Linked DNA regions of Paraflavitalea devenefica. The main gene of each other region encodes a partner of the protein of the gene in region 3 in a complex. Links are inferred from orthologs where the notes say so. Each region holds a gene or a part of one and is shown on either strand. Other genes may lie near its edges. The genes, in order: pnp, rny and pfkA.

Region 1 (11,495 bases), on a different replicon or contig from region 3:
AAGAAGCGGGGTGTGAATTATATCGGGCTCTGCCCTTTCCACAATGAGAAGTCGCCCTCGTTTTCCGTTTCTCCCACAAAAGAGATCTATAAGTGTTTTGGCTGCGGCAAGAGCGGCAATTCGATCAGCTTCCTGATGGAGGCTGAGAAGTATTCGTATGTGGAAGCGCTGCGCTGGCTGGCCAATAAGTACAATGTTGAGATCGAGGAAACGGAGGTGAGCCCTGAACTGAAGGCGCAGTACCAGGTTGCCGACAGTTTGTATATTATCAACCAGTTTGCCCAGCAATATTTCGCAGAGAAGTTATTTGATTCAGAAGAGGGACAGGATATTGCGATGAGCTACCTGAAGGAAAGAGGTTTCCGGGAAGAGATTATCAGGAAGTTCCAGATCGGGTATTGCCTGCAGGAGCGTGATGCTTTTGCCAAAGCAGCCATTGCTGGCCAGTATAACCAGGAGTACCTGCAAAAGAGCGGCCTGATCGTGGTGCGTGATGAACGGCCTTATGATAATTACCGGGGACGGATTATTTTCCCTATCCATAATCAAAGCGGTAAGGTGCTGGGATTCGGCGCCCGTGTTATTGGCAAAGCCGAACGGGCACCCAAGTATATTAATACGCCGGAGAATGAGATCTATCATAAGAGTAAGATCCTGTATGGCTCTTATTTCGCCCGTCAGGCTATTGACAAGAACGATGAATGCCTGCTGGTAGAAGGATATACTGATGTAGTATCCCTGCACCAGGCGGGAATTGAAAATGTAGTGGCTTCCGGTGGTACTTCGCTTACGCCCGATCAGTTGCGACTGGTCAAGAAGTATACAAAGAACCTGACGATTATTTATGATGGTGATTCAGCCGGTGTGAAAGCCGCCTTGCGTGGTTTGGACCTTGCGTTGGAAGAAGGGTTGAATGTAAAGCTGGTATTGATACCGGATAATGAAGACCCCGACAGTTATGTGAATAAGATAGGCGCCGCCAAGTTCCAGGATTTCGTGAAGGCGAATAAGAAGGATTTTATCCTGTTCCAGGTAGAGATCCTGATGAAGGATGCCGGTGATGATACGAATAAGAAAGCGGCATTGGTAAACCAGATCGCGGAAACGATCGCCAAGCTGAATAAAGCAGAAGACTTTACGAAACAGCAGGATTATATACGCCGCTGCTCCAGTTTGCTGCGCATTGATGAAACCGGGTTAAATACCCTGGTGAATAAGTTTATCCGCGATAAGGTAATGAAGCAGGAAAGTAAGCTGCCGGTGGATGACGGGCAGTATTACGAAGACCAGCCCCCACCCTTTATCCCGGAAGATGAGGCCGGCTCGCTGTTTAACAAGGACGAGATGAGTGAGCGTGGGATGGTGCGCTGTCTGCTCGAATTTGGTCTGAAGCCCTGGGATGAGAACCGCCGCGTGGCCGATTTTATTTTTGAAGAGTCGGTTGACCAGAACATGATTGATAATAAGGAACTGGTACGGGTGATGGATACTTATAAAGTATGGTATGATGAAGGTATTGAGCCCGGCCCCAAGAATTTCCTGTATCATGAAGACCAGCAACTGAGTGCGATGGTAGTAACGGTGATGGACTTTGCCTATGAGCTGAGCCCTAACTGGAGTGAACATTTTGACGGCAAACTGCCCAGCCGGGAAGACCTTTACCGGGAAGAAGTTATTTCTACGGTCAATTATCTTAAGCTACGCAAGATCCGGCGCATGGTGGAAGAAAACCAGCGCGACCTGGAGCGTCCACATACACCCGAGGAACAGCTTGTACTGATCCAGACCCATATGCACCTGAAGCAAATGGAACGGGAAATATTAAAACAAGGCGGGACGGTGATTATGAAGTGAAGTTCTTCGCTAACAGCATATCACTGTAAGAGTATTGCAGGAGGTCTTCTTCGCGTATCTGGAACGCTTTGCGGTAGTATTCGCATTGCTCCTGCAGTTTTTCTACCGGCAGGTCTTCTGTTTTGTTGCTGGCTTCCACTTCCACAAAGCTGCCGAGTCCTTCTAATTGATCAAGATGGAATTTTACATTGTTGATGAAATAGATCTCCCGTTTTTTCACCACTGTTACTTTAACTCCAAGTGCCTTGGTGAGTGATTGCTTGAGGGAGGCTGCATCTGTTACTGCCGTAAGCAGGCAGTCCGATTGTTTGGGACCTGCCTGGTCAGTGCGCTGGTACCAGATGAGGTTGTTCTCGATGTTGCCCTGCCGCAATTTCAAGCGCCCGTTGGGTACATTGAAGTAAGTATCTGTCTGCTCATCTGTGCCACGGAATTCCGCTCCCCTGTTTAGCAGGTATTGCCTGATCTCAGCAGCCCTTTCAGTCCTGGCTTTTATTTCAATATTGATGAATGACATATATGGACAGTTACGGAAACAAGAGAACAGACCCATTAGTGAACGGGTCTGTGAAGTATCTTTTTGTGTGTGACGGCGGATTGATTAGTCGGCCATGGCAGCTACGCGCTTTCCGGGCACGGGCGCTCTGCGGGCGGGTTTTGCAGGAGCAGCGGCTACTTTGTTGAAACGCATGGCGGTCCATACGTGATCGAGCGCTACTTCACCTACACCTTCAAACCCGGCATTCCGGATGCAATTCCAACTGCATTCGCGATTGAGGTCTGTAACGATCTTGGAAGTGGTCTTTGGATAGGCAATCCAAAATTTACCTTCTTCCTGTAAGGCAGGTAGTACATCCTTCATGATGCCTGTAAGCTGACTTTCATTTACTGCAAACACCAGTGCAAAGTCGATTTTGCGCGATTTCAACAAAGGCGTTACATTTTTAGCGAAAGCTAATTTTACAAACTGTTTTTCGATTGAAGAAGGAAGTCCCTGAATCAGTACGTTTTTCTCTTCCTGAAGCTGAAGCTTATCTAACAAGTTTTGCGACATGCCTGAGAAGTTTTTTAGTAAGTGACTTAGGATTTAAGTTTTGGACGGGATTGCAAAGGTAAGGCAAATACAGTACGAATGCGCACTTTTTACATTAAAAAACCCGTCAGCACCTTTAATTGTGTGTTGACGGGTCGTAGAAAAACAATTATTACAATAATTCTATATACTATTTACCGACTGGTTTATAGTACTTAAGGGCTTCCGGCATTAACTCCTGGAGCTTTTGGATGCGGGTAGCTTCTGCAGGGTGTGTGCTCAATATTTCGGGTGGCTTCTGACCACTGCCAGCCTTTGCCATACGTTCCCACAATGGGATTGCTTCCTGCGGATTGTAACCGGCCATGGCTGAATAGATAAGTCCATAACGGTCGGCTTCCAGTTCCTGTTTGCGGGAGAAAGGCAGCAGGGCGCCTACCTGCGAACCGATACCATAGGCACTCATGAAGAGGTTCTGGGCTGCAGGCGTTTTGTTGGCAATGGCTATCTGGAGGGCCTGTCCACCCAATTGCTGGGCAGTGGCCTGGCTCATGCGTTCATTCCCGTGTTTTGCCAGGGCGTGAGCTATTTCGTGGCCTACTACCGCTGCCAGGGCTGCTTCATTCTGCGTGATGGGCAGGAGACCTGTATAAACTACAATTTTACCGCCGGGCATACACCAGGCATTGACTTCTTTTGAATCTACCAGGTTGTATTCCCATTTGTATTGCTTCAGTTCCTGGGCAATGTCGGGTTGATTGGCATAAAAGTTATTGATCGCGGCCGTTAGGCGCTGCCCTACCCGGCGCACCATTTCAGCATCTTTGCTGCCTGAAGTGCTGATTACCTTATTCTGGGAAAGGAATTGGGTATATTCAGTAGCCGCCATACTTTGGATATCGGCTTCATTAAAAAGGGAAAGTTGGCTTCTGCCAGTGATGGCATTACGGCTACAACCTGTCAGGAGGACTAATAGTGAGGCAACAACGAATAGTCGTTTCATCGGGATAATTTTTATCAAAATTAATACTAAAATGATACCAACTCCGGGATTCAGGGTTTGGGACGCAGGTTTCCAGATGCTAAGCTGCAGCAAATATAACGTACGCAATAATCTGGCAAACAGATTAATGTGCAGCAATAAAAAAACCTGTATTTCATGGTTACGAAATACAGGTTCACTATCGTTGTTATGTATTGATCAGTCTTCTTTGGAGCGCCGGCGTTCCCGCTTACGGTCGCGGTACTTTAAGATGGGCACTTTGCTTTCACTGCCACGCAGCAGGCGGGTGATGTTTTTCTGGTGGGTGAGTATCACCAGGAGCGCCACTGCAATGGCAAATGCCCTGTACAAAGGTTCTTTTTCATTGAAGATAAAGAGTATGAGTACAGCAAAAGCAATGCTGGCAAAGATGGAGCTGAGGGATACGAAGCGGGTCAGGTACAGTACCAGGAGGAATACACCTACGCAGCAAACGGCCACTACGGGCTGAATGGCGAGGACCATCCCAAATAAGGTAGCCACCCCTTTACCACCCCTGAAGTCGGCCCAGATGGGAAATATATGTCCCAATACAGCCGCCAGACCGAGGCCCACCATAAGGTTGGTGCGGTCCCATTCATTGGTAGTATCTGCGTAAAAAGGTAGTAAAAGATAAAGGCTGGTAGCAGCTACGCCTTTCAGCATGTCTATGATCATTACAAAAGTACCCCAGCGGGAACCCAGTACGCGGAAAGTATTAGTAGCGCCGGCATTTCCACTTCCGTATTCACGGATATCGATGCCGAAGAAACCTCTACTGACCCAGACAGCAGTTGGAACAGAGCCGATCAAATATGCTATTACAATGACGAGCACTTCTTTCATTGAATAGTTGGTTGAAGTTGGAAAATTCAAATATAAAGGAAAAACAGCTTAATACAATGGATAACATTACATTATTCTGTTACTTACTGGTTAATCGCAAGGCAATCCATGTATATTGATTTTTCTGATCCACAATTTTCAAACCACTGCTGGTGGCAGCCGCTTCAATATCAGTACGGTCGCCTGCTAATAAACCACTCATTATTATAACGCCACCGGGTGTTAAATGTTGTTTAAGAGATTCCATATTTGCCAGCAATACGTGTTTATTGATGTTGGCCAGTATGACATTAAATAGGCCAAATTTTTCTAAACTGTCCGCTTTTTGCAACAATATGTGGCTGGCATGATTGACATCAATGTTCTCAGCGGCATTTTCCACGCTCCAATCGTCGTTGTCAATGGCTACTATTTCTGTAGCGCCGCACTTTTCTGCCAATATTGCGAGGATGCCGGTACCGGTGCCGAAGTCGAGCACTGACTTACCGGTGAGATCAAGTTGTTCCATGTATTCGACCATCATGTAGGTGGTGGCATGATGACCAGTGCCAAAGCTCATTTTGGGTGTAATGATGATCTCGTGTTTGACGCCTGTGATGGATTGGTGAAAGTGCGCCCTGATAGCACAGAAGTTCCCGATGATTACCGGCTCAAAGTTTTTTTCCCATTCTTCATTCCAGTTCTTTTGCGCAATGCTTGCTGTTGTGTAAGTGACCCCATAGGTTGCTGCCAGCGCTGCCACTGCCTGTTCATTCCATTGCACTTCGGGAATGAAAGCAGCTAGTTGCTGTGTACCTTCTTCGAATCCTTCAAAGCCCTGTTCGCTCAGGAGCGCGATGAGAATCTCCTGTTGCTCTTTGGAGACGTTGTGAAATTGGAGATGGGTGTAGCTGGACATGTATATAAATTTATAAGGGTGAGCCACTGTTGAAGGTGGCTCACCCTTGTTTATTTTTTAGCATTAATGCTGTAGGTTACTGCTGGGGAGCAGCGCTATTGCCCTGGGGTGACCGGGGGGCACCATCGGGCTTGGGCATTAATACCTTGCGGCTCAGTTTGAATTTACCGGTCTTGTGGTCTATTCCGATCAGTTTCACTTTTACTTTCTCCCCTTCTTTGAGTACGCCTTCCATGGTTTCGAGACGTTTATGGGAGATCTCGCTGATGTGTAATAAACCTTGTTTACCAGGCAGGAATTCCACGAAGGCGCCAAATTCCTTGATGCCTTTCACGGTAGCTTCGTAAACAGATCCTACTTCAGGCATAGCGGTGATGCCCTTGATCCAGGCCACTGCTTTATCCAACCCTTCTTTAGCCGGGCTGAATACGCTTACTTCTCCGTAGTTGCCTACTTCTTCAATATTGATAGTAGTACCTGTTTCGCGTTGGATTTCCTGGATGATCTTACCCTGTGGTCCGATCACAGCACCGATGAATTCCTTATCAATGAAGAGTTTCTCCATTCTTGGCGCGTGCGGCTTCACTTCTTCACGGGCAGCCGGCATACATTCGTACATGGCTTCGAGGATGTGTAAACGTCCTTTGCGGGCCTGCTCCAATGCTTCGCGCATGGTGTCCATGCTAAGGCCGTCTATTTTGATGTCCATTTGCACACCGCAGATGCCTTCGCGTGTACCGGTTACTTTGAAGTCCATATCTCCAAGGTGATCTTCATCACCCAGGATATCGGTAAGGATAGCATATTTGTTGTCGGAAGCGCGGGTGATCAATCCCATGGCTACACCACCTACGTGTTTGGGTACAGGAACACCAGCGTCCATTAAGGCGAGTGAACCGGCACAAACAGTGGCCATAGAAGAAGAACCATTGGATTCGAGTACATCACTTACCACGCGTACGGTGTAAGGATACTCGTTGCCCGGCATCATTTGCTTCAGTGAACGCATGGCCAGGTTACCGTGGCCTACTTCACGACGGCCGGGGCCGCGCATCATTTTTACTTCACCGGTAGAGAATGGCGGGAAGTTATAGTGCAGGATGAATTTTGAATATTCAGAGTTGGCAGCGCTTTCTACCAGCAGCTCATCCAGTGGCGTACCGAGTGTTACGGTAGTGAGTGATTGTGTTTCACCACGGGTAAATAAAGCTGATCCGTGGGGAGAAGGGAGGGCATCCACTTCCATAGCCAGGCCACGAACCTGGTCAAGCTGGCGGCCATCCAGCCGAACACGATCATTCAGGATCATGTCACGCACTACTTCCCACTGGAGGTCTTCGTAGTATTTCTTAGCTTGTTTTTTAGTTTTGTCATCTACTTCTTCACCCAGGCTTTCGATCAGCTCTTTTTTCAGCGCATCAAAAGCATCGCTGCGGTCATGTTTGGCAGAAGCGCTTTTGGAGATGGTATAGATCTTATCTTTTGCGAAAGCATTTACTTTATCGCGTAATTCTTCGTTCTGCTCAGGTTTTACGTACTCACGTTTTCCTTTTACACCCGCTTTGTCACGGAGCTCCTGCTGTGCTTTGATCTGGATACGGATGGCATCATGTGCAATCTCCAGTGCTTTTACGAGGTCTTCTTCACTGCACTCTTCTGACTCACCTTCCACCATCATAAGGTTCTTATCGGTAGCGGCGATAAGGAAGTCCATATTGGCGGTGGCCAGTTCTGTACGGCTGGGATTAACGATGAAATTACCTTCCACGCGTGCTACACGTACCTGGGAGATAACTTCTTTAATCGGAATATCTGAAACTGCGAGTGCGGCAGAAGCAGCCAGACAAGCTAATGCATCGGGCATTACTTCTTTATCACTGGATACGAGCGTCACCAGTACCTGTACATCGCAGAAATAATCTTCGGGGAATAAGGGACGTAATGAACGGTCGATCAAACGGCTTACCAGTACCTCATAATCGTTCAATTTTCCCTCACGTTTGAAGAAAGAGCCGGGAATACGGCCGGCTGAGGCAAATTTTTCGTTGTAATCTACTACCAGGGGGAAAAACTCTTGCCCTTCTTTGGGTTCTTTGTTGGCTACAACAGTAGCAAGCATAATGCTGTTTCCCTGGCGAACGGTAACGGAGCCATGAGCCTGGCGGGCCAGTTTACCGGTTTCGATGGTTACCATACGGCCACCACCAATGTCAAATGTTACACTAATAGGTTGAGAGAGCATACAATCTCAATTTAAGGTTGGCAATCGCAAACGGGTAGGCGGGAAGGAATGGTTTGTGAAGGCAACCAGGTTTAAAATACAATTTACAAGCTACTAATCAGTATGTCGGTAAAACAAGTATTCCCAACCGGTGTCTACAGTTGGGAATAGTATCTTATCACATATACTGATTATTTTCTGATTCCGAGTTTCTCGATCAATTGGCGATAACCTTGCAGGTTATGTTTGCTCAGGTAGTTCAGCAGGCGCTTACGTTGACCTACCAGCCTCATCAATCCACGGTGGGTAGAGAAATCTTGCTTATTTTGCTGCAGGTGCTGGGAAATCCCATTGATGCGCTCAGTCAGCAAAGCAATTTGACCTTCAATAGAACCGGTATTGGTGGCATTTCCGCCAAATTGGGTGAAGATGTTTGATACTTTTTCTTTGGTTAAATACGGCATCTCAATTTTTTTTTAGAACATCCAAATTTTTACTTCTTCTATAATTTGGCGGCAAAGGTATGGAATTAATCGTGATTTTAATATCTTGCCTGCCCGTTTTTTTTCAATTGTCTAAAAAAAGACAAAAAGCGGTTAGTCTCTTCTGCCAGTATGAAACAACTTGTATTTACTGTTACCAATGACCTCAGTTATGATCAGCGGATGATACGGATCTGCCGTTCACTGAGTGCTGCAGGCTATGCGGTAACGCTGGTGGGCAGGCAGCGGCGGGGATCTGTGCCATTGCTTGAACAGCCTTTCCGGCAGAAAAGGTTGTCCTGCTTTTTTGCCAAAGGCAAAGGTTTTTATATTGAATATAATATAAGATTGTTTTTTTATTTGATATTCAATAAAATAAACGTCATTTGCGCCATTGACCTGGATACTATCCTCCCCTGTTACTGGGTTTCGGTAATGAAAGGCATTCCGCGGGTATATGACGCCCATGAGCTATTCTGCGAGATGAAGGAGGTGGTTACCCGGCCCCGCATTTACCAGTTCTGGAAACGGGTGGAGCGCTTTGCCGTTCCACGGTTTAAGGCTGGATATACTGTAAATCAACCCATTGCGACTGCGTTTAAAGAGATGTATGGAGTGGATTATGGGGTGATCCGCAATGTGCCGGTATTACAGCCGCTGACGATACCGGAGAAACAGGAGCCCTATATCCTGTACCAGGGAGCGGTGAATGAAGGCAGGAGCTTTGAAACGCTGATCCCGGCGATGCAACAGGTAGCGGCCCGGCTGGTCATTTGTGGCGATGGTAATTTTATGGAGCAGGCGAAAGCCCTGGTAGCTGCCCATGGGCTGCAGGAGCGGGTTATTTTTAAGGGATTGATCCTGCCACACGAATTAACTAATTATACCGTTAATGCGTGGATAGGGATTACTTTGTTTGAAAATAAGGGTCAGAGCAACTATTATTCCCTTGCCAATCGTTTTTTTGACTATATACAGGCTGGAATTCCCCAATTGGGTGTGGATTACCCGGTTTACCGGGAAATAAACAATCAGTATCCAATTGCTGTTCTTATTAACGACCTGAGTCCTGACAGCATTGCTGTGCAACTTAACAGATTGTTAAATGATGTGGTTTTGTACAGGGAATTGCAACAAAACTGTGTAACTGCGAGAACGATTTTTAACTGGCAACAGGAAGAAAAGAAACTGATTGCTTTTTATTCAACGATTATCTGAGCATAGCATTTTGGAAAAACACTTGCATATTGTATCATCGGATGTGCCATTTCCCATCGATTATGGTGGCGTGATAGATGTATTTTGTACTATTAAAGCCTTACACGGCGCCGGTGTGCACATCCATCTTCATTGCTTTGATGATGGCCGTGGTCATCAGCCTGAACTGGCGGCTTATTGTACAGAGGTGAAGTATTATCAAAAGCTCACCGGGCATAAATGTATCAGCCCAAAGCTCCCTTATATTGTTGCTTCCCGCTCCTGTAACCAATTGCGGGAAAGGTTGCTGCAGGATGATCATCCTATTTTACTGCAGGGCATTCATTGCACTTACCTGCTGAATGATGAGCGTTTTGACAACCGGCCAATCTTTGTACGGCTGATGAATGTGGAGCATGAGTATTATGAGCAATTGTGCAAAACGACTACCGTATTACAACCCCTGAAGAAGATCTATTACCATCATGAAAGCCGGTTGCTGAAGAGCTATGAAAAGGATATAGCCGATAAAGCGATATTCCTGGCTTTGTCTGAACAGGATGTAGCGGTATACCGGCAGAAGCTGCATGCGAGGAATGTGGTGTGTGTGCCTCCCCTCCTGCCCTTCACGGAAGTGGAATCGGAAACAGGCATCGGGTGTTTTTGTTTGTATCATGGTAACCTGTCGGTAGCAGAAAACGAGGAAGCTGCCATTTGGTTGCTGACAAATATTTTCAATAAGATTGAAGTCCCCTTTATTATAGCAGGTAAGCAGCCCTCACCCCGGCTTGAGCGGGAAGTGAATTTACATGGCCATGCCTGCCTGATCGCCAACCCATCTGCCCAGGAGATGCATGACCTGGTCAGGAAAGCACAGATTAATGTACTGCCCTCCTTTTGCCGTAAAAGCAGGTCGGTAAAGTTGCTGAATGCTTTGTTTTCGGGCAGGCATTGCGTGGTGAACCCCACGATGATCAATAACTCCGGGTTAGATACCGCCTGCCATGTAGCTACTACGGTAGAAGCATTCCAGTCAATTATTATCCAGTTGTATCATCAGCCTTTTGATGAGCATGAATTGTTGCTGCGCAAGGAGATCCTGGCGCCCTTCCTGAACCATGGCCAGCTTACGAAGCAGTTGATGCGGTTGTTGTGGCAGGGAGAGGAAGCGAGGCATTAATGTGCTGAATTAACAAGGCGAATGAAGTATTGCAGCCTGTAAAGGTCGAAGAGTGTGAGGGAAGGATTGGAGGAATGAAGGTTACGGTGGATGTAGTTTTTCAATAACGCATAAGCAGCTAATACTATCCAGCGACAGCGCCAAACTTCCAGTTTTTTATATACCCGGAATATTTTTACATGCCTGGCCAGCAATGCTGCAGGAACCATCCCACTGAGCTGGTGAAGATTTAGGAGCGCAGTTGCTGACTTTGCAATGAATGCGCTGTTTTTTTCAAGTCCCCCATGTATAACAGGATTATCAATGTAACGCACCGGTATACCAGCTTCTTCCAATTGTAGTCCCATCCAGGTATCTTCATGGCCATACCCATTCCAGCCGGTATGAAACGATAGTTGTTGGAAGTAACGGGCCTGTATGAGAAAGTTGTTGGACATAAAAGCGGGCTGGTGCTTTTTGCCTGGCAGCCTGCCTTCCCTGCGGGAGCCATATTTCCAATGTAACCTGAGAGCGTCATCTTCCGGTGGCGTAGCGGTATAAGTCCTGCCCCCTACTACTACAGCGGCGCCAGGTTGTATGGCCTGTATATAGTTGTGTAAAAAGTTATCTGAGACGACTTCACTATCACCATCGAGAAAGAGCAACCATTCGCCGGCAGCAGCTTCGGCCAGCATTTGCCGGATGCGTATGCGTCCCTGGTTTTGTGCCTGTGGCAGGTAGCGTACAAAGGGCTGTTGTGCGATGGGTTTATTGATGTCCCGGA
Region 2 (6,977 bases), on a different replicon or contig from region 3:
TCGGTGCTTTCGCTGATCATGAATATATCTATCAGCAAATTATCACTGCAGAGCCACCAGCCGTAAAAACCGGCCGGCCGGCACCTGCCATTCATCACCGGCTTAGCAGGCCGGCCTATCTTGATACCATCCGTCAGTTACAGCAACATATTTTACGGGGTGATTGCTATGAGATCAATTATTGCCAGGAGTTTTATGCCCATGATGCGGCGATTGACCCGTTGGCTGTTTACCACTCGCTGGGCAAGGCTTCGCCCAACCCCTTCGCCGCTTTTTATAAGGTAGAAGACCGCTACCTGGTATGCGCCAGCCCGGAACGTTACCTTAAAAAGGAGGGAAGGCGACTGTTCTCACAACCTATTAAAGGAACCTGGCAAAGGGATCTTACCAACCAGCAGGCCGACCAACAGAACAGGGAACAATTATACCACAGCGCCAAAGACCGGTCGGAGAATGTAATGGTGGTAGACCTGGTACGCAATGACCTTTCGAAGGTTTGTGAAGAAGGGAGTGTGCAGGTAGATGAGCTTTTTGGTATTTACAGTTTTCCGCAGGTGCATCAAATGATCTCTACGGTGAGCGGCCGGTTAAGAAGTGATGTGCATTTCCTGGATGCTATCAGGCATACTTTCCCTATGGGATCTATGACCGGAGCTCCCAAACGTAAGGTGATGGAGTTGATTGAAAGGTATGAGAAAACGAAGCGGGGCGTGTTTTCCGGTTCAGTAGGGTATATCACTCCTGAAGGTGATTTTGACTTTAATGTGGTGATCCGCAGTATTCTATACAATGAGTCTACAGGCTATCTTTCCTTTCAGGCCGGATCAGGGATTACTTTTTACAGCGACCCCGAAGGGGAGTATGAAGAATGCCTGCTGAAGGCGGCGGCGATTAAGCAGGTGCTGGGGGGACAAGGGTAGCAGTAGTGCGATAGGTAGAGGAATTGCCTGGGGATTGCCTAAGGGTTGCCTGGGAATGGCCTAAGAATGGCCTAAGAATGGCCTAATGCATAGTGCTATCTTAGAGCTATCCCCGTGCTATCTTAGTGCTACCTCAGGGCATTCCCCCACCCATTCCGGTGCCATTCCACTGCCATACTCAGGCAATGTCACGCCTGGTTATCCTGAAAAAGAAAAAAGTGATGGCATTTACACCATCACTTTACTATAAAACGAATGCAGTATTGATCTTGCTTTATTTGACTTCTTTCGCTGCCACAGTAGCGCCACTCAGGAGTAACTGAACTGATTCATTCAGGATAACGTACTTGTTGGCCTGGAAAAGTTCCATTTTATCGGCAGGCAGTTTCAGCTCATAGGCATTATCTGCACTGGCCATTTTTTTGTCAAAGTCCGGATTGTACCTGTTAAAGGAAACCTGGTCCATCGCGATGTGACGGGCGATGACAGATGAATGGTATTTACCGGAAACCGTTACGCTTTTGGCGTCCGTGAGCTCCTGGGTGCTCAGGTTCCTTCTGAGCAAATAAGTGGCTGTTACGCCCATTTGCTCAGTAGCTTCGGCCTTGGTTAAGGTAGTTACACTACCCTGACCTTCAAATATATAGTGTGTGCCGATAAACTTTTTAACGTGTGTCCGTGATTCTGCCGGCAGGTAATACTGCAGGTTCCAGAAGTTACGGCTACCGCTTTTACGGATAGCGCTGTACACGTTGCCGGGACCGCCATTATAGGCAGCAATTACCAGCAACCAGTCGCCAAATTCTGTATACAGATCTTTCAGGTATTTGGCGGCAGCATGGGTACTCTTATAATAATCAGTACGCTCATCCCGGCTGCGGCTTACTTTTAAACCCAGGATACGGGCAGTGGCGGGCATTAATTGCCAGGGTCCTACTGCTCCTGCCCAGGAAACAGCCGAACGTTTGAGCCTGGATTCAATAACCGCGAGGTATTTCAGCTCAGTAGGTAAACCATACTTAACGAGGATGTTATCCATCATATTAAAGTATGGACGACCCCAATCCTTCATTTCCAGCAGGTCTTCCGTGTTCTTTTCCATATAGTCCTGAACAAAGCTGATAGCGCGGGGATTCAGCCTTACATTATTTGAGTTGGTCTCAAATAACTGGTTGAAACCCGGATCAGCCAGGGAATCAGACTTCGCTGGTGACTGGATGGTGTCATTAAGTACAATAGTGGCCTTTGCTTTTCGGGCCTGTGTTGATTTGGCTGCCGGCTTTTGGGTAGAGGGTTTCTTTTTACCTCCTGTATCAAATGCCATTAGTAACCACACCAGACTAAAAATGCTGGCGAAAACTAGCTTTCTTTTCATCATCGTTTTTTTAGCACAACAATGCCGACTCTCAGGTATGGATTAAACGGATGATGTTTTAAATAGGAACGGGATCGTCTTTGATAGGATTGGAAGAAATAGTGCTGTAAAGATTAAAACGCCGGGAGTCGATTATTAGGGCCTTTCATTTTAACCGGCGAACCTATACTGCCGCATCCACTGTTGGGATAGCTGGAGCAAATATAATTCGCGAAATCGGTTTGTCATAATCTGCAGCCCATAAGGCATGCCATTACTGTGCCAAAAAAGCGGGATTGAGATGCCGGGAATGCCGGTTAGGTTGGAAAAAACTGTAAAAATGTCAGCTAAGTACATAGCGATGGGGTCGTCCATTTTCTCGCCGAGCTTAAAAGCGGTGGAGGGGGCGGTGGGTAAAATGATCGCGTCGAAGTTATTGAATACCAAATTGGTCTTTTCTACCAATAGTTGTCTTACCTGCTGGGCCTTCGTAAAATAGGCATCGTAATAACCCGCACTCAAAACGAAAGTGCCGAGCATTATACGACGTTTGACTTCCCAGCCAAATCCGTCAGATCGGCTGGACTTATAAAAATCTGTTAAGGCCAGGTTTTTATCCACATTTCCGGTCCGGTAGCCATATTTGACCCCGTCGAAGCGGGAAAGGTTGGAAGAGGCTTCGGCGGTGGTGAGTACATAATAGGTAGGTACGATGTAGTCCAGGTACTCAAAATCCACTGGTTCCACGGTATGACCATCGGCCCGGAGCTTATCAATCAGTGCCAGGATATTGTCCCTTATTTCATTGTCCAGGGCCGGGCTTTCCAGTGCCTCTTTGAAGTAGGTGATCTTTAAAGAGGCTGGTAATGAATTGGTTGCAGTTGAATAAGCGGGTACTTCCACGGGAGATACGGTGCTGTCAAATGCATCAGGGCCGGCCATTACTTCGAGGGTAAGGGCCACGTCGGGTACATTATTGGCAAAGATGCCGATCTGGTCGAAGGAGGAGGCGTAAGCAATGAGGCCATAGCGGGAGATGCGGCCATAGGTGGGCTTCAGCCCTACGATGCCGCAAAAGTCGGCTGGCTGGCGTACAGAGCCGCCTGTATCGCTTCCCAGGCTTACCATACAAAGGGCTGCCTGGACAGCCACGGCCGAGCCGCCGGAAGAGCCACCGGGTACCCGGGTCTCATCCTGGGCATTGAGCACTTTACCGTGGGCCGAGTTCTCGTTGGTAGAGCCCATGGCAAATTCATCACAGTTGGTATTGCCGATGATGATGGCCTCTTCGGCCAGCAGCCGCTCAACGGCTGTGGCATTGTATAGCGAGGTGAAGTTTTGCAGGATCTTTGAAGCGGCAGATACGGGATGGTCTTTATAACAGATCACATCCTTAATAGCTATTACCACACCATGCAGCTTACCCAGCGGTTTGCCCGCTGCGCGTTGTGCATCTAGGGTAGCTGCCCGTTGCAAGGCCTCCTGATCAAATACATGCAGGTAGGCGTTGAGGTGACGATTGTTCTCTATGTTATGCAAAAAATGCTGCACAGCAGCTACGCAGGTGGTAGCGCCATTCAGCAAATCAGCATGGTATTGGGTTATTGACTCGTATGTAAACAAATCCTGGTGCCGGCTTTGAGAGAACAAATCGGTTTGGAATCCACGTAATGAAGGAAGCTATTTATTGCGCAGGGGAAGAGGGAGCTTTCTTATCCTTTTCGCTCATACCTTCTTCAATTTCTTTCTTCACATTGCTCTTGGCATCATTGAACTCACGGATACCTTTACCGATACCTCTCATGAATTCAGGGATCTTACGACCACCAAAAAGGATCAGTACTGCCAAAATAATCAACACCCACTCCATACCACCTGGCATTGAGAGCATCAGGAAATTAGTAGCTACAAGCATGGTACTCTTAGATTTTAAAAATGAAATACGAAATTACAGCTTTTCATAAGTAAAACGTATAAACGGCATCACAAATTACCTGCGAATGCTAGCTAAATACGGTATTTTACTTACGATTAACAAAGTGCCGGATCCCGGGTTCCGGTAATGCATAAAAAAAGCGGAAATCAGGTTGATTTCCGCTTTTATAATTTGTAACGAGCTGATTCCTAAGCCTGCGTAGCAACAGCCATACGTTTTTCCTTGATCCGTGCGCTTTTACCGCTACGGTTACGTTGGAAGAACAGTTTGGCGCGGCGTACACGACCAGTTTTGTTCAGTTCGATAGACTCGATATTGGGAGAGAAAACAGGGAAGGTCCTTTCAACACCCACACCATCAGATATTTTGCGTACAGTGAAAGTAGCTGTACCACCAGTACCCTGACGCTTGATCACATCGCCGCGGAAGCCCTGGATACGCTCTTTACCACCTTCAATAATTTTATAATTAACGGTAATGTTATCGCCTGCTTTAAAGCTGGGGAACTCTTTTTTACCGGTCAACTGCTCGTGTACGAATTGAACTGCTGCGTTCATGACATTCAAATTTTAAGGAGGGCAAAGGTAGCTGAAAATTTCTAATTCCATCCATCTTTGCCAGATTAATTTCTATCGGGCCACATTTACCGATCTTTTTTCCCGGATTACGGTCACTTTTATCTGGCCCGGGAAGGTCATTTCCGTTTGGATCTTCTGGGCTATTTCAAAGGACAGTTTATCGGAATCTGCGTCGGTTACTTTTTCTGCTTCTACTATAACGCGTAATTCACGGCCGGCCTGGATGGCATAGGCTTTTTCCACGCCTGTGTAGGCCATGGCCAGGTTTTCCAGGTCCTTGATACGCTGGAGGTATTGCTGCATGATCTCACGGCGTGCACCGGGGCGGGCGCCGCTGATGGCGTCACAGGCCTGTACGATGGGGGAAATGACATATTGCATTTCCATTTCATCGTGGTGGGCGCCGATGGCATTTACTACAGCAGGGTTTTCTCCATATTTTTCGGCCAGCTTGGCGCCCAGCAGGGCGTGGCTGAGCTCAGATTCTTCATCGGGCACTTTACCAATATCGTGCAGGAGGCCGGCACGTTTGGCCAGCTTGGGGTTGAGGCCCAGCTCGGCAGCCATGATACCGCAGAGGTTAGCTACTTCCCGGCTGTGCATCAGCAGGTTCTGTCCATAAGAGGAGCGGAAACGCATTTTACCAACGATGCGTACCAACTCTTTATGCAGGCCGTGGATACCCAGTTCAATAACGGTGCGTTCGCCGATCTCCATGACCTGCTCTTCGATCTGGCGGCGGGTCTTTTCCACGATCTCCTCAATACGGGCAGGGTGGATACGTCCGTCGGTCACCAGGCGCTGGAGGCTTAAACGGGCGATCTCGCGGCGCAGGGGATCGAAAGAAGAAAGTATGATGGCTTCCGGCGTATCGTCTACGATCAGGTCGACCCCGGTAGCTGCTTCAATGGCGCGGATGTTACGGCCTTCACGACCGATGATCTGTCCTTTGATCTCATCGCTTTCGAGATTGAATACCGTGATGGAATTTTCTATAGCTTGTTCAGCAGCAGTACGTTGTATAGACTGGATGATGATCTTGCGGGCTTCTTTATTGGCCTTTTGCTTGGCGTCGTCAATGATCTCCTGCTGCATGGCCAATGCCTGGGTGACGGCTTCCTGTTTCAGGCTTTCCACCAGTTGCTTTTTAGCTTCATCGGCAGTGAGGCCGGCAATTTTTTCGAGGCGGCGGATGTGTTCTTCCTGGTGTTTTTCTAGTTCGGTACGCTTGAGGTTGACCACTTCTATCTGGCGGTTGAGGTTGTCCTTGATGGCCTCATTTTCCTTTATCTGCCTTTCCAGTTGGTCTACCTTCTGGTTGATGCTCTGTTCTTTCTGCCTGGCCCTGTTTTCGGCTTCATTCAGTTTACGGTTGCGCTCTGATACCTCTTTTTCGTGTTCTGCTTTTAGCTGCAGGTGCCGTTCTTTACTTTCTAATAGTTTTTGTTGTTTAATGGTCTCTGCCTGGGTCTGGGCGTCGGCCAGGAGCTTTTTGGCCTGCTGATCGGCCTCTTCTACCTGGCGTTGGGTGTTTTTAGCGAAGATGAATTTTCCTGCTATGATGCCCGCCACCAGCGCCACTCCTCCAATTATATAGGTTAATGCGTTCGGATCCATTGTGTTTTAAATGTTTAGATTGTTCTACCATATTATGCATCCTCTCTATGTATAGTTCATTGTCCATACGTGAGACGTTAATGTGCGAAAATACGGAAATTAAACAAGCATTCTCGAACCCTCAACCTATTTGCATAATTTCTGTTACGGGCGGGTAGGTATAAATGATGGGTGGCTGTTCTGCGCAGCCATTTATTCTTTAATATTGTAGGGTTCACCACTCAAAATCACTTACGCATGAAATATGTATTAGTTATGGGAGCCGGGCTGTTGGTAGCCGTATCCTCCCAGGCCCAGGCGCCCCAGCAGTTTACCCTTACCGGCAATGTGACCAAAGCAGGAGAACCTATAGAATGGGTTTACCTGACTTATGCGGTTAATGGGGAACGTAAAACCGATAGTGTACAGGTAAAGGACGGGCAGTACAGTTTTTCGGGCCAGTTGACAAACCCTACTATGGGTAGCCTCCGGGCAAAGTACCCCGCGGAGTCTGAATCGTCCAAAAGAAGGCCCATGCAAAGGGATTATGCCACGGTTTTCCTGCAAACCGGCCAGATTGCGGTGAACAGTGC
Region 3 (11,545 bases):
ATGAGCTATATAATTGCGGCTCTGTGATGTGCCTGGAGCATATTGTACATGCCATATCCGTAGCCCGGCTGGTGATGGAAAAAACGCCACACGTAGTACTGGTGGGAGATGGCGCTTTGCAATTTGCCCTGGCCAATGGATTTAAGAAGGAAAACCTGCTGACGCCCTCCTCAGAAAAAGCCTGGAAAGAATGGCTGAAGACCTCGAAGTATGAGCCGGTAATGAATATTGAGAATAAGCTGTATAAGAAAGAAAATGATCCTATGCCCGGCGGCATCAATAACCATGATACGATTGGTATGGTGGCCATGGATACCAACGGACACCTGAGCGGCGCCTGTACTACCAGCGGCATGGCTTATAAGATGCATGGCCGGGTAGGTGATTCTCCTATTATCGGGGCCGGGCTGTATGTAGACAATGAGATCGGCGCTGCTACTTCTACCGGTGTGGGTGAAGAGGTGATCCGTATTGTAGGTTCACACCTGGTAGTAGAACTGATGCGGCAGGGATATAAACCTGAAACTGCGTGTAAGAAAGCGGTGGAACGTATTATCAGCCGCAGTCCGGAGAAAGCCAAAAAGATACAGGTGGGTTTCCTGGCGCTCAATAAGAAAGGAGAGTATGGTGCTTATGCATTGCAACCTGGGTTTACTTATTCGGTGAAGAGCGGGAAGGAAGAGACTATTTATAAGGCGAAGAGTATTTATTAAAATTTATTTATGCCTGAGATCATTCTTGAAGTATGTGCTTTTAATATTCAGTCCTGTATCATTGCGGAGAAGGTAGGGGCGGCGAGGGTAGAATTGTGCGATAACCCGGTGGAAGGTGGCACTACACCTTCGCATGGCGCTATTCAACGTACCCGGGAAAGGATCAATATTGAGCTGTATCCTATTATTCGTCCGCGTACTGGCAATAGCTGGTATGATGAGGATGAGTTTGCCATTATGAAAAAAGATATTCTGCTGTGTAAAGAGTTGGGCTGCGATGGTATTTCTACCGGTGCGCAGTTGCAGAATGGTGAAATAGATACAGAACGGATGAAGCGCATGGTAGAATGGGCTTACCCAATGGGCGTTACCTGTCACCGGGTATTTGACCGCACACCTGATCCTTTCAAGGCTTTGGAAGAAATCATTGGCTGTGGTTGTGAGCGTGTATTGACCAGCGGACAGCGAAGTGCTGCGCCCGATGCCACCGAAATGCTGGCCAGGCTGGTACAGCAGGCCAATGGACGTATCATTATCATGCCGGGCGCCGGTATCCGTGCTTCCAATATTGAAAAGCTCATCAAAGAAACAGGCGCTACAGAATACCATACCTCTGCCAGGATCACCGTCCCCGATCTTGTTACGTATCAAAACCCGGCCATCTTGGACAGCGGGGATGTAGTTATTGCCAATGAAGAAGAGCTGCGTCAACTGCTGGCCAATGCACAAAAGGTAAAGGCGGCCAGTGAATGAGCCGCCTGCTGTACTAGTTATCAGTGGTACTGTTACTGGTTATTGTTGATAGGGTACAGCTTAGGTTTTGTAATGCCCTTCTTCTCGTACATGTCTTTGTTCATTTCAAAATGGAAAGTTCCCGCCACATTCAGGTACTCTTCAATGGGCTCCATTCCCATTTCTTTTCTACGGGCATTAACCGTTAAACTGTCCTGCAAAGGCTTGGGCAGCGCCTGACAACTGTCTACATTGTATGTGACCTGTGTACCATACACCTGCTTGCGGCCGGTATTGATCAGCACTCTGTCTGTCAGGTACGCGTAGTTCCCAGGATGAGCATTGCCTTTTTTTACCTCCGGTTTCATGGCTGTCAGTATCTTTTCCTGAAAAGCCACCCATTTGTCACAATGCTGCACCATGAGCCAGAAGCTGTGTTCCCCTTCTTTTCCTACGAGGTTATAACCAGGATAACCATAGCGGCTGAATATGTTTTCCAGTATTTGTTGGTGGGTGCCTACTACGCTGTCTCTAAATTGTTGCCATGCTTCGGGTGTCATTTCTTTGTATTTGCCAACAGGTGGCTTCATCGCGATCTGGTCAACCTCTTTCATTTTGTTGAGAGAATCGGCTAAAAGCTGGTTAAAAGAAGGACTCGTTTGCGCCATCACCGGCTTGCCATGAACCCATAATAACAATGCCACGATCATGCTGTAATACTTCATGTTATGCTGATTTGGTATACGAAGTAAAAGCAGGAGGGGGCGTTAAAATTGTACTTTTCGGACAAACACTATTCTTTAACAAATCGGAAGATGAGGTTGTCATCGGCTAATTTTTCCACTGAATTAAAGAACGCAGTGGGATTGGAGCCGGTGAGCTTGTTGTATACTTTGATGAAGTAGGCCTGGTCATAGAAATTACTGGCATAACCTATTTCTGTGAGCTTTTTAAACTGTGCATTGAAGAGTTTGTTTTTAAGGGAATGCCTGAAACGGGCAATTTTCTTCCAGGCCACCGGCGAAATACTTAGGTGTTTTTGGAATAACCGGTTGAGCGAACGGGTAGAGAGGTTTAGCCTGTTGGCGATCTCTTCAATAGACAGGTCCTCTGTAAAATCCATTAACCAGTTAACGGCCTGTTCTGTCAATGTATGTTCGGGCGTGGATGTATAAATGGCTGCCAGGAAATCTTCCAGCAGGGATACTCTTTCCTGGTTATCGTCTGTGGCAAAAAAGCTGTTGAGCAGACGATGGTAAGCGGGTAGTTGTGTCCAACCGGTGAATGCCTGAGAATCGGCCGGCGCTATTTCACAAAAAGGCTGGGTAAGAAAGTAGCTAATGCCGGCTGGTTTAAAGCAAATAGTGATCTTGTCAATGGGGCCTTGTAATTTGACCAGTAAGGGCGTCTGGAAGCTTCTTTGTATTAAAGCCGCCGGTGTTCCGTGCTTAACGGCCTGTACCCTGGTGTGCTGTTCATTGATCTCATATAGGGCCGACCTGTGCAGACTGACCGGAACCGCAATGTTGGGAAAAGCATAATAGGTGGTTTGAAAATCCGGCGACCCGGCTCTCAGGAAATAGTAATACTCAATGTGCTGTTGAAGCGTTGGATGTTGCGGATAAAAAGTAGCGATGTCCATAGCGTACTGTTCCCAAATGTACAGTACCAAACGTTAATAAACCGATAACGTATTGCGGTTGGGCATAAAAAAAGATGTCCGCTTCTGGCGGACATCCTATAGTGTTTAATACTCAATGTTCAGGGAAGAATTACTCCACCTTGGTGATCTTTAAGGTATTGGTGGGCAGGTGCAGGTGTACTGGTACGCTGCCTGTGTTTACCACCACACTACCTGGTTTGATGAAGCCCCGCTCTTTGAGGATGTTGATCTGGTCAAAGATGATATCATCCAGGCTTTCTTCTTCATCATAGAAGAAGGCGCGTACGCCCCAGCTTAAGCTGAGCTGGTTTACCAATGTCTTTTCCTTGGTAAATACGTACAGTAATGATTTGGGGCGGTAGCTGCTGAGCGTGAAAGCTGTGTAACCGCTTTGCGTCATACCGATCAATGCATCGGCAGAAGTATCATTGGCCAGCTTACAGGCATTGTAACAAACAGCATCGCTGAGGAAAGAAGGGGAGTGCGGTTGCGGCTTCAGGTCTTCTTCCCGGTTATAACGGTATTCCGTTTTTTCCACTTCGAGGATGATCTTGCGCATGGTTTCCACTACGAGGGCGGGGTGTTTGCCGGTAGCGGTTTCACCACTCAACATCACGGCGTCAGCGCCTTCCAGTACGGCATTGGCCACATCGGTGATCTCACTGCGGTTGGGCTTTACGCGGTCTATCATACTTTCCATCATCTGGGTGGCCACGATCACCGGCTTGGCGCGGTGAATACATTTGCGGATGATGTCGCGCTGTGCCATTGGTACTTTTTCTACCGGCAGCTCTACGCCGAGGTCGCCACGCGCTACCATCACACCATCTGATTCCAGGATGATGTTGCGCAAGTCTACCAGGGCAGAAGGCATTTCTATTTTGGCAATTACCTTGCTCTTGCTTTTCTTTTCGGCCAGTCTTCTCTTCAGGTCTACGATGTCTTCTGCTTTGCGTACAAAGGAGAGGGCCACCCATTCTACTTCCTGGCCGATGATGAATTCCAGGTCGGCAATGTCTTTCTCGGTCATGGCCGGCAGGGATATGTTGGTATCGGGCAGGTTCACACCTTTCTTGGGGAGCAGGGTGCCGCCATAGGTCACTCTTACTTTTACATCACCGGCTTTGGTGATCTCTGTGACTACTACTTCCAGCTTGCCGTCATCAATCAATATTTTGTTGCCCACTTCCACATCTTCGTGCAGGTTGGGGTAAGAAACGTAGATCCTTTCTTTGTTGCCTACTACTTTTTCTTTGGAGGTAAAGGTGAGGATGTCTCCGGGTTCGATGGGCAGGGCGCCATTTTCAATGTCGCCTACGCGTAATTTGGGGCCTTGCAGGTCGGCCAGGATGGCAATGTTGTAAGGCTCTTTGGTGTTCATTTCCTTGATATAGGAAATGATCTGTGCTTTATTTTCATGCGTGCCATGGGAGAAGTTGAGACGGAAGATGTTCACCCCGGCTTTTACCAGTTCCAGTAATTTATCATAAGTATCACAGGCGGGTCCTACGGTCGCTACAATTTTGGTGCGGTGCGTGATGTGCTGAATGCCCGCTTCCTTATCCATTTCATTATGCAAATACTTCGACAGATCTCTTGCCATGTTTGTTGGGATTACGTGATTTACAAATTCATATTTTCAAAAGCAATAGCATTGACTCTTTAACTGGCTAAGATCTTTACGATCTTCATCCATTCGTCACTGATCTTTTGTTTGGACTTGACTGCTTTTTCCAGCAGGGTGTACTGCATACGGTTGTTGAGGATACCCACCATTACGTTGTGGCGGCCTTCCAGCAGGCATTCCACGGCAGAGTATCCCATGCGGCTGGCAATGAGCCTGTCCAGGCAGGTAGGGGCGCCACCGCGCTGGATATGCCCCAAAATGCACAAACGGGTATCGATGTTGGGCAGGCGTTCTTTGATGAGGGCTGATACATGCTCGCCACCGCCAAATTCGTCTCCTTCCGCTACTACTACCATGTTTACCAGTTTCTTGCGACGCTCTTTTTCCTGAAGGGAATGGATAAGCTCTTCCATATCTGTTTTGCGCTCCGGTATCAGGATGTGCTCGGCCCCGGTAGCAATACCACTGTGCAGGGCTATGTAACCGGCGTCGCGGCCCATCACCTCAATGATGAAGAGGCGGTCGTGGGCATCGGCTGTATCACGGATCTTGTCAATGGATTCCACGGCTGTATTAACGGCCGTATCAAAACCAATGGTGAAATCGGTGCCGGCAATATCTTTATCAATGGTACCGGGAATGCCGATACAGGGAATGTCGAATTCACGGCTGAACACATCCGCGCCACGGAAGGAGCCGTCGCCGCCAATGATCACCAGGCCATCGATGCCCAGGGCTTTCAGGTTGTTATAGGCTTTCTGACGGCCTTCTTTTTGAAGAAATTCTTTGCAGCGGGCTGTTTTGAGAATGGTGCCCCCACGTTGAATGATGTTGGCCACACTACGGGAATGCATAGGAATGATGTCATTTTCCACCATGCCGGTATAACCACGCATAATACCAAATACTTCCAGTCCATAATAAATACCCGTTCTTACAACGGCACGCACTGCGGCATTCATTCCCGGAGCATCGCCTCCAGAGGTCAGAACACCGATTTTAGTCACCTTTTTTGCCATGAATTAGTTCTGTTAGTTATTTTTTAAGAAAATCTCCAAAATAATGCAAGAATTATTGATTATCAGCCTCTCTTTTTTAAAATGCGGCCCAAAAATAAGGTTTTAGTTTGATACACGAGCGGCAGGGCGCGATGACCGAAAATCAGTAATCTTGTCGGTTCAAACCCACCTGTTATGATTAAATACTATATTATAGTTGCGATGACTTTTTCAGTGGGTGCTGCGACTTATGCGCAGCATTCGTACCCCATTACCCAAAAAGTGATGCATACAGATGATTATCAGGGTACAAAAGTAGAGGATCCTTACCGCTGGCTGGAAGATGATAACAGCGCCGGGACCAAGGCCTGGGTAGAAGCGCAGAATAAGGTGACTTTTGATTACCTGAATAAGATCCCTTACCGCGGACAAATGAAAAAACGGATTGAAGAGGTGGCCAATTATCCCAAATACACCGCACCGAACCGTAAAGGCGACTATTATTATTTTTATAAGAATAATGGTTTACAGAACCAATCCCTGTTGTATCGCCAGAAGGGGCTGGATGGCGCGCCCGAACTGGTGATGGACCCCAACAAGCTGTCGCCGGATGGCACCACCCAGCTTACCAATTTCACGCTTTCCAAAGATGGGCGGTATGCTATATGGGGTATTTCGAGGGGTGGCTCTGACTGGCGCACGTATTATGTACGGGACATGCAGACCGGCAAGGACCTGGCAGATTCTATCCTGTGGGTAAAGGTGTCCGGCGCTTCCTGGCAGGGCAATGGCTTCTATTACAGCCGTTATCCCGCCCCTGAAAAAGGGAAAGAGCTTTCTTCGAAAAATGAAAACCACCAGGTATGGTACCATACGGTGGGCACTTCCCAGGACCAGGACGAACTGGTGTATGAAGACAAAGGCAATCCCCAGCGTTTTCATACCCTGTCGGTGAGTGAAGATGAGCGCTTTGCTTATCTTACGATCAGTGACCGTGGCAAGGGTTTCCAGGGTAATGCCCTGTATTACCGCGACAGTAAAGGCGGCAATAATACCTTTAAACCCATCGTAGCGGCTGTAGGCAAGTTCCGCTATAGCGTGGTGGATAATACAGGCGATAAGATGCTGTTGTTCACCAATGACGGTGCTGAGAATAATAAGATCGTTTTATTTGACCCTGCCAACCCGGCGCGTGAAAACTGGGCGACGATTGTGCCGGAAAAACCAGAACCCATACAAGGGACGGGTACGGCTGCCGACCGCCTGTATGTAAGTTACCTGAAGGATGTTACTACACGGACCTATGAGTATGATTTTACCGGTAAGTTGCTGAAGGAGATCAAACTGCCGGGCCTGGGCACTGCCAACGGATTTGGCGGTAATCATGATGACCAATTCTTCTTTTATACGTTCAGCTCTTTTACTTTCCCGCCTACGATCTACAAGTATGATATTGCTACTGGCGTGAGCACGGTATTCCGTCAGCCGGAGGTTTCTTTTAATCCCAACGATTATGAAACGAAACAGGTGTTTTATCCCAGCAAGGATGGCACCAGGATACCTATGTTCATTGTGCATAAGAAAGGATTGAAGCTGGATGGCACGAATCCCACGATGCTGTATGCGTATGGTGGTTTTAATATCAGTTCCCTGCCCGGCTTCAGCTCCAGCCTGATACCCTGGCTGGAGCAGGGTGGTGTGTATGCACTGGCCAACCTGCGAGGCGGTGCTGAATACGGGGAAGCCTGGCACCAGGCCGGTATGCGTTTTAAGAAGCAGAATGTATTTGATGATTTTATTGCAGCCGGTGAATACCTGATTGCCCATAAGTATACCTCCAATAAACGCCTCGCTATCCGTGGTGGTTCCAATGGCGGGCTGCTGGTAGGCGCTGTGATGAACCAGCGCCCTGACCTGTTTAAGGTGGCTATTCCCCAGGTAGGGGTGATGGACATGCTGCGCTTCCATAAGTTTACGATTGGCTGGAACTGGATTGCTGAGTATGGCAGCAGTGACAGCGCTGCCGATTTTAAGAACCTGTATGCTTATTCTCCGTTGCATAACCTGAAAGCAGGCGTTCATTATCCGGCCACCCTGATCACTACGGCCGATCATGATGACCGCGTGGTGCCTGCCCATTCCTTTAAGTATGCGGCTACCCTGCAGGAAAAACACAAAGGGGCCAACCCGGTGATGATCCGCATTGAAACGAATTCGGGTCATGGCGCCAGCAATACGGCCAAGAATATTGAAAGTACTGCGGATATTTATTGTTTTATGTTCCAGAATATGGGATATGTGCCTAAGTTTAAGAATAATTATACGGGAGATAACGATAAGAAGAAAGGATTTTAATAAAGGGCTAGTGGTAAGTGGCGAGTGGCCAGTGGAAAACAAACGTGGCGAATCAAAAGCCCACTCGCCACTTGCCATTCACCACTTGCCTTTCTCTATATTTGCTTCATGAAGATATTAATCACTGGTGCGAATGGTCTGTTAGGACAACACTTAACGCGTTTATTACTACAGCAGGGATACACGGTGATCGCTACCGGCAAGGGAGATGCCCGCATCCGGATGGATGAATGGGGAGATCGTTATATATACCATCCGCTTGATATTACAGATGCAGTGGATGTACAGCGGGTGATGAGCGCTGTACAGCCGGCCGTCGTGGTGCATGCTGCTGCGATGACACAGGTAGACGAATGCGAACTCCATTCCGAGCAATGTGAACGTACGAATGTGATCGGCACTTCCCAGGTGCTGGTAGATGCAGAAGTGTATAGCCAACATTTTATTTATGTATCCACTGACTTTGTGTTTGATGGCGAGCAGGGGAATTACAGGGAAGAAGATGAGCTGAAGCCGGTAAGTTATTATGGATTTACCAAGATGCAGGCGGAGGCGATCACCGAAACCAGTACGATCCCCTGGGCTATTGTGCGCACCTGCCTGGTGTATGGCAATACCCTGCAGGGCACCCGCAACAATATTATCACCTGGGTAAAGGGCAGCCTGGAGCAAGGTAAAGCGATCAAGGTAGTGGCCGATCAATGGCGCACGCCTACGTATGTGGAAGACCTGGCAAAAGGCATTGCGCTGATCATTGAAAAAAAGGCTACCGGCATTTATCATATTTCCGGGAAAGACCTGTTGACGCCTTATGATATAGCTATCCAAACGGCCGACCTGTTTGGCCTGGATAAAAGCAGGATAGAAAAAGTGGATGCTGCTACTTTCACACAGCCTGGCAGGCGTCCGCCCAAAACAGGTTTTGTGATTGAAAAGGCCAGGAAAGAACTGGGGTATGAGCCGCTTTCTTTTGCGGAGGGGTTGAGGAAGATGTTTGAAAAGGCATGAACAATATGAAAGTCTGTAGCTATATATTTTTTCTTATACTGATAGGCTCTGCTGTTATGGGGCAGGATACGGCGCAGGTGCAGGCGTATGCGCGGAGGCTGGTGAAGGCGTATCCTGATTGTATTGCAGGTATTAAAGATAATTATGTAGTTTTTAAGAACGGGACAAGGTTATTGTTTGATGACGGGGAAAGTAAAACCCTCACAGAATTATATGCACATCCCGATATAGAAGACCAACTGAAGGCGCTGTACGTAAAAGGCAAAACAGCTAATCCCGCAGAACTGGATGATCCCGGCAGGGTCAGGAATGATTCATTTTTTAAGACGATGTATGGGGCGACGCCTGCTGCTGTGCAGCAAAACCTGACTACGATTACCTGGTTGCCCAAAACAGCGAGGCAGTCATTGAAGGTATCGCGGATCAATGGGGTGGATAAGCGGCTGCAGGCTATTTCTGATGAGCTGGAGCAACTGCCTGCCCATTTGCTGCCGTATGTGCAACAGGTTGCCGGTACTTTTACCTGGCGGGTGATCAAAGGCACCAACCGGTTAAGCACCCATAGCTTTGGGATTACGATGGATATTAATACCAGCTATTCCAATTACTGGCAGTGGGATAATAAGACTACGGATGAACAGAAAAAGATACCTCATTATATTAACAGGATACCCTTTGAAATAGTAGCCATTTTTGAAAAGCATGGCTTTATCTGGGGCGGTAAATGGTATCATTACGATACGATGCATTTTGAATACCGTCCTGAGTTGCTGGTGGATTAGACTGTACCTATGGGGCTTCCGTGGGGTTCGTTACCGCCAGTTCATGGGCATGATTGATGGAAGAGAACAGGAGTGGCTGGCCATTATCTTTATAGTTAGAGAACGTTATTTTCTTGCCCGGTACAGCCAGGGCTGCTGGCAGATTATTGATGTACACTGCATTGGTACAATTATAAATAGGCTTTGGATCACTTGCCCCAAGCGTGCAAAGGAATTTATGGATGGCGGGGTCTGGATTTTCAACAATGGCGGCATAGAGATTGGCGCCAAAACCAGATTTTTCAGCAATGGTAACTATTACCGCAGGACGGGCGTCTTTCTTGCATGACAGGGAGGAAAAGACACAAAATAAAATCAATATGATAAGGTATTTCATGTTGGGGGTTTTGTACATGACAAGATGACTGTTCCTTTCGTTGCAGCTACTCCGCAATCCGCCTTTCCAAAAATACCTCTGCCATCATACAGCGGGCGCTGCCGCCGCCATTGGTCTCTATCGTGTACAGGGGGGCGTGGATGATCCTGTTGTAGCTGCGCAGCCTGTTTACCTGTTCCGGGGTGAGCGACTCATAGGCCTGGGTACTCATTACCAGTAAAGTTTCACCCTGTATGCTGGCCACCTGCAGCATGTTGCCGGCAAAGCGGTTCATCTGCTCCATGGTGATGTCTATCAGCTCTTTACCCGACTGATCGATTGTATTGTGTACCCCTTCACGTGCTGCTGCATCCGGTAAGGAGTCCATACAAATTACAATGTAACGATCAGCCACACACATGATGACGTTGGTATGGTATACCGGCCGGCCGGCGCCATCCACGGCATCAAATACAACCGGCTGATAGTCCAGCGCCCGGCACCATTCTTCCAATACGGTCTTATCAGTACGCGGGCTGAGGCAGGCATAAGCGATCTTCAGGTCCCTGTCCAATACCATGCTGCCGGTGCCTTCGAGGAAGCGCTGCTCATTTTCATGTTGGGTGAGGTCGTATGTGCGTTCAATGATGAAACGTTCCCGCAGCTTTTCCAATACATGCGGCTTGCGTTCCTGCCGCCGGTTGTGGGCAAACATGGGGTAGAGGCAAACGGTTCCATCAGCATGAAAGGAGACCCAGTTGTTGGGAAAGATGGAGTCGGGCGTATGTGGCTCGGGGGTATCATCTATTACAATGACATCCACCCCGTTGTTGTGCAGCATTTGCACGAAGCCATCAAACTCCTGTTGAGCCTTTTGTTGCGCCTGGGTATCCTGCCCGGCTACCTGGAAGGCGTTGTTGACCGCGGTCTCGGCGTTGTAGCCAAAGTTGACCGGGCGTATCATGAGTATATGAGGTGTAATAGACATGAATTATTTCGGCTTTAGTATTTCGGATTCTTTTATTCTAAAAGGCTTTTCAATAGCTTCCTGGCTGTGCTAAGGATTCTGAATGCTGAATGCTGGCTTCTGTATTCTTCTCTACATCTCTTCTCTTACAAGCGGCATGCTCATACAATGGAAGCCACCCCGGGCGCGGGACAGTTCTGCTGATGGCATGAGGATCACTGTATTTTTGAGATCGCCGGGGGCAACAGTGCCCTGCTCAAATTGTTCCAGCAATTCCTTCACGGGTACAATGGTAAATCCTGCTTCGCGGAAAGCCTCCACGGTTTTATCATTGCGGTCATAGCC

The links.
Region 1: pfkA (region 3) and pnp share a complex: the UniProt entries of both Bacillus subtilis proteins name them as parts of the possible RNA degradosome complex. The link is inferred for Paraflavitalea devenefica from one-to-one orthologs.
Region 2: pfkA (region 3) and rny share a complex: the UniProt entries of both Bacillus subtilis proteins name them as parts of the possible RNA degradosome complex. The link is inferred for Paraflavitalea devenefica from one-to-one orthologs.

The regions. Positions count from the first base shown.
Region 1 is NZ_JAARML010000005.1:458,725-470,219, reverse strand. Bases 5,312-8,257 are described here. They hold pnp (polyribonucleotide nucleotidyltransferase), read right to left. Parts: upstream 7,895-8,257; coding sequence 5,729-7,894; downstream 5,312-5,728. Other genes in these bases: rpsO (30S ribosomal protein S15), read right to left, coding at 8,065-8,257; prmA (50S ribosomal protein L11 methyltransferase), read right to left, coding at 5,312-5,652. In the rest of the region: dnaG (DNA primase), read left to right, coding at 1-1,854; HB364_RS26655 (class IV adenylate cyclase), read right to left, coding at 1,844-2,371; HB364_RS26650 (hypothetical protein), read right to left, coding at 2,456-2,908; HB364_RS26645 (M48 family metallopeptidase), read right to left, coding at 3,078-3,890; glycerol-3-phosphate 1-O-acyltransferase PlsY, read right to left, coding at 4,089-4,754; more of prmA, read right to left, coding at 4,834-5,311; more of rpsO, read right to left, coding at 8,258-8,337; HB364_RS26620 (glycosyltransferase), read left to right, coding at 8,488-9,573; HB364_RS26615 (glycosyltransferase), read left to right, coding at 9,596-10,732; HB364_RS26610 (glycosyltransferase family 2 protein), read right to left, coding at 10,729-11,495. UniProt on the Bacillus subtilis protein: Involved in mRNA degradation. Catalyzes the phosphorolysis of single-stranded polyribonucleotides processively in the 3'- to 5'-direction. Necessary for competence development in Bacillus subtilis.
Region 2 is NZ_JAARML010000001.1:385,666-392,642, reverse strand. What follows is about bases 4,123-6,977. They hold rny (ribonuclease Y), read right to left. Parts: upstream 6,406-6,977; coding sequence 4,840-6,405; downstream 4,123-4,839. Other genes in these bases: HB364_RS01450 (TlpA disulfide reductase family protein), read left to right, coding at 6,643-6,977; rplS (50S ribosomal protein L19), read right to left, coding at 4,399-4,767; HB364_RS01465 (Sec-independent protein translocase subunit TatA/TatB), read right to left, coding at 4,123-4,189. In the rest of the region: HB364_RS01480 (anthranilate synthase component I family protein), read left to right, coding at 1-920; HB364_RS01475 (lytic transglycosylase domain-containing protein), read right to left, coding at 1,195-2,295; Asp-tRNA(Asn)/Glu-tRNA(Gln) amidotransferase subunit GatA, read right to left, coding at 2,446-3,897; more of HB364_RS01465, read right to left, coding at 3,959-4,122. UniProt on the Bacillus subtilis protein: Endoribonuclease that initiates mRNA decay. Initiates the decay of all SAM-dependent riboswitches, such as yitJ riboswitch. Involved in processing of the gapA operon mRNA, it cleaves between cggR and gapA.
Region 3 is NZ_JAARML010000002.1:1,788,316-1,799,860, forward strand. What follows is about bases 3,763-6,758. They hold pfkA (6-phosphofructokinase), read right to left. Parts: upstream 5,755-6,758; coding sequence 4,771-5,754; downstream 3,763-4,770. Other genes in these bases: pyk (pyruvate kinase), read right to left, coding at 3,763-4,711; HB364_RS16575 (prolyl oligopeptidase family serine peptidase), read left to right, coding at 5,929-6,758. Outside these bases: HB364_RS16545 (N(4)-(beta-N-acetylglucosaminyl)-L-asparaginase), read left to right, coding at 1-713; HB364_RS16550 (copper homeostasis protein CutC), read left to right, coding at 723-1,466; HB364_RS16555 (DUF6624 domain-containing protein), read right to left, coding at 1,499-2,170; HB364_RS16560 (helix-turn-helix domain-containing protein), read right to left, coding at 2,239-3,087; more of pyk, read right to left, coding at 3,218-3,762; more of HB364_RS16575, read left to right, coding at 6,759-8,088; HB364_RS16580 (SDR family oxidoreductase), read left to right, coding at 8,197-9,096; HB364_RS16585 (M15 family metallopeptidase), read left to right, coding at 9,102-9,878; HB364_RS16590 (hypothetical protein), read right to left, coding at 9,886-10,254; citrulline utilization hydrolase CtlX, read right to left, coding at 10,301-11,221; HB364_RS16600 (arginine deiminase family protein), read right to left, coding at 11,333-11,545. UniProt on the Bacillus subtilis protein: Catalyzes the phosphorylation of D-fructose 6-phosphate to fructose 1,6-bisphosphate by ATP, the first committing step of glycolysis.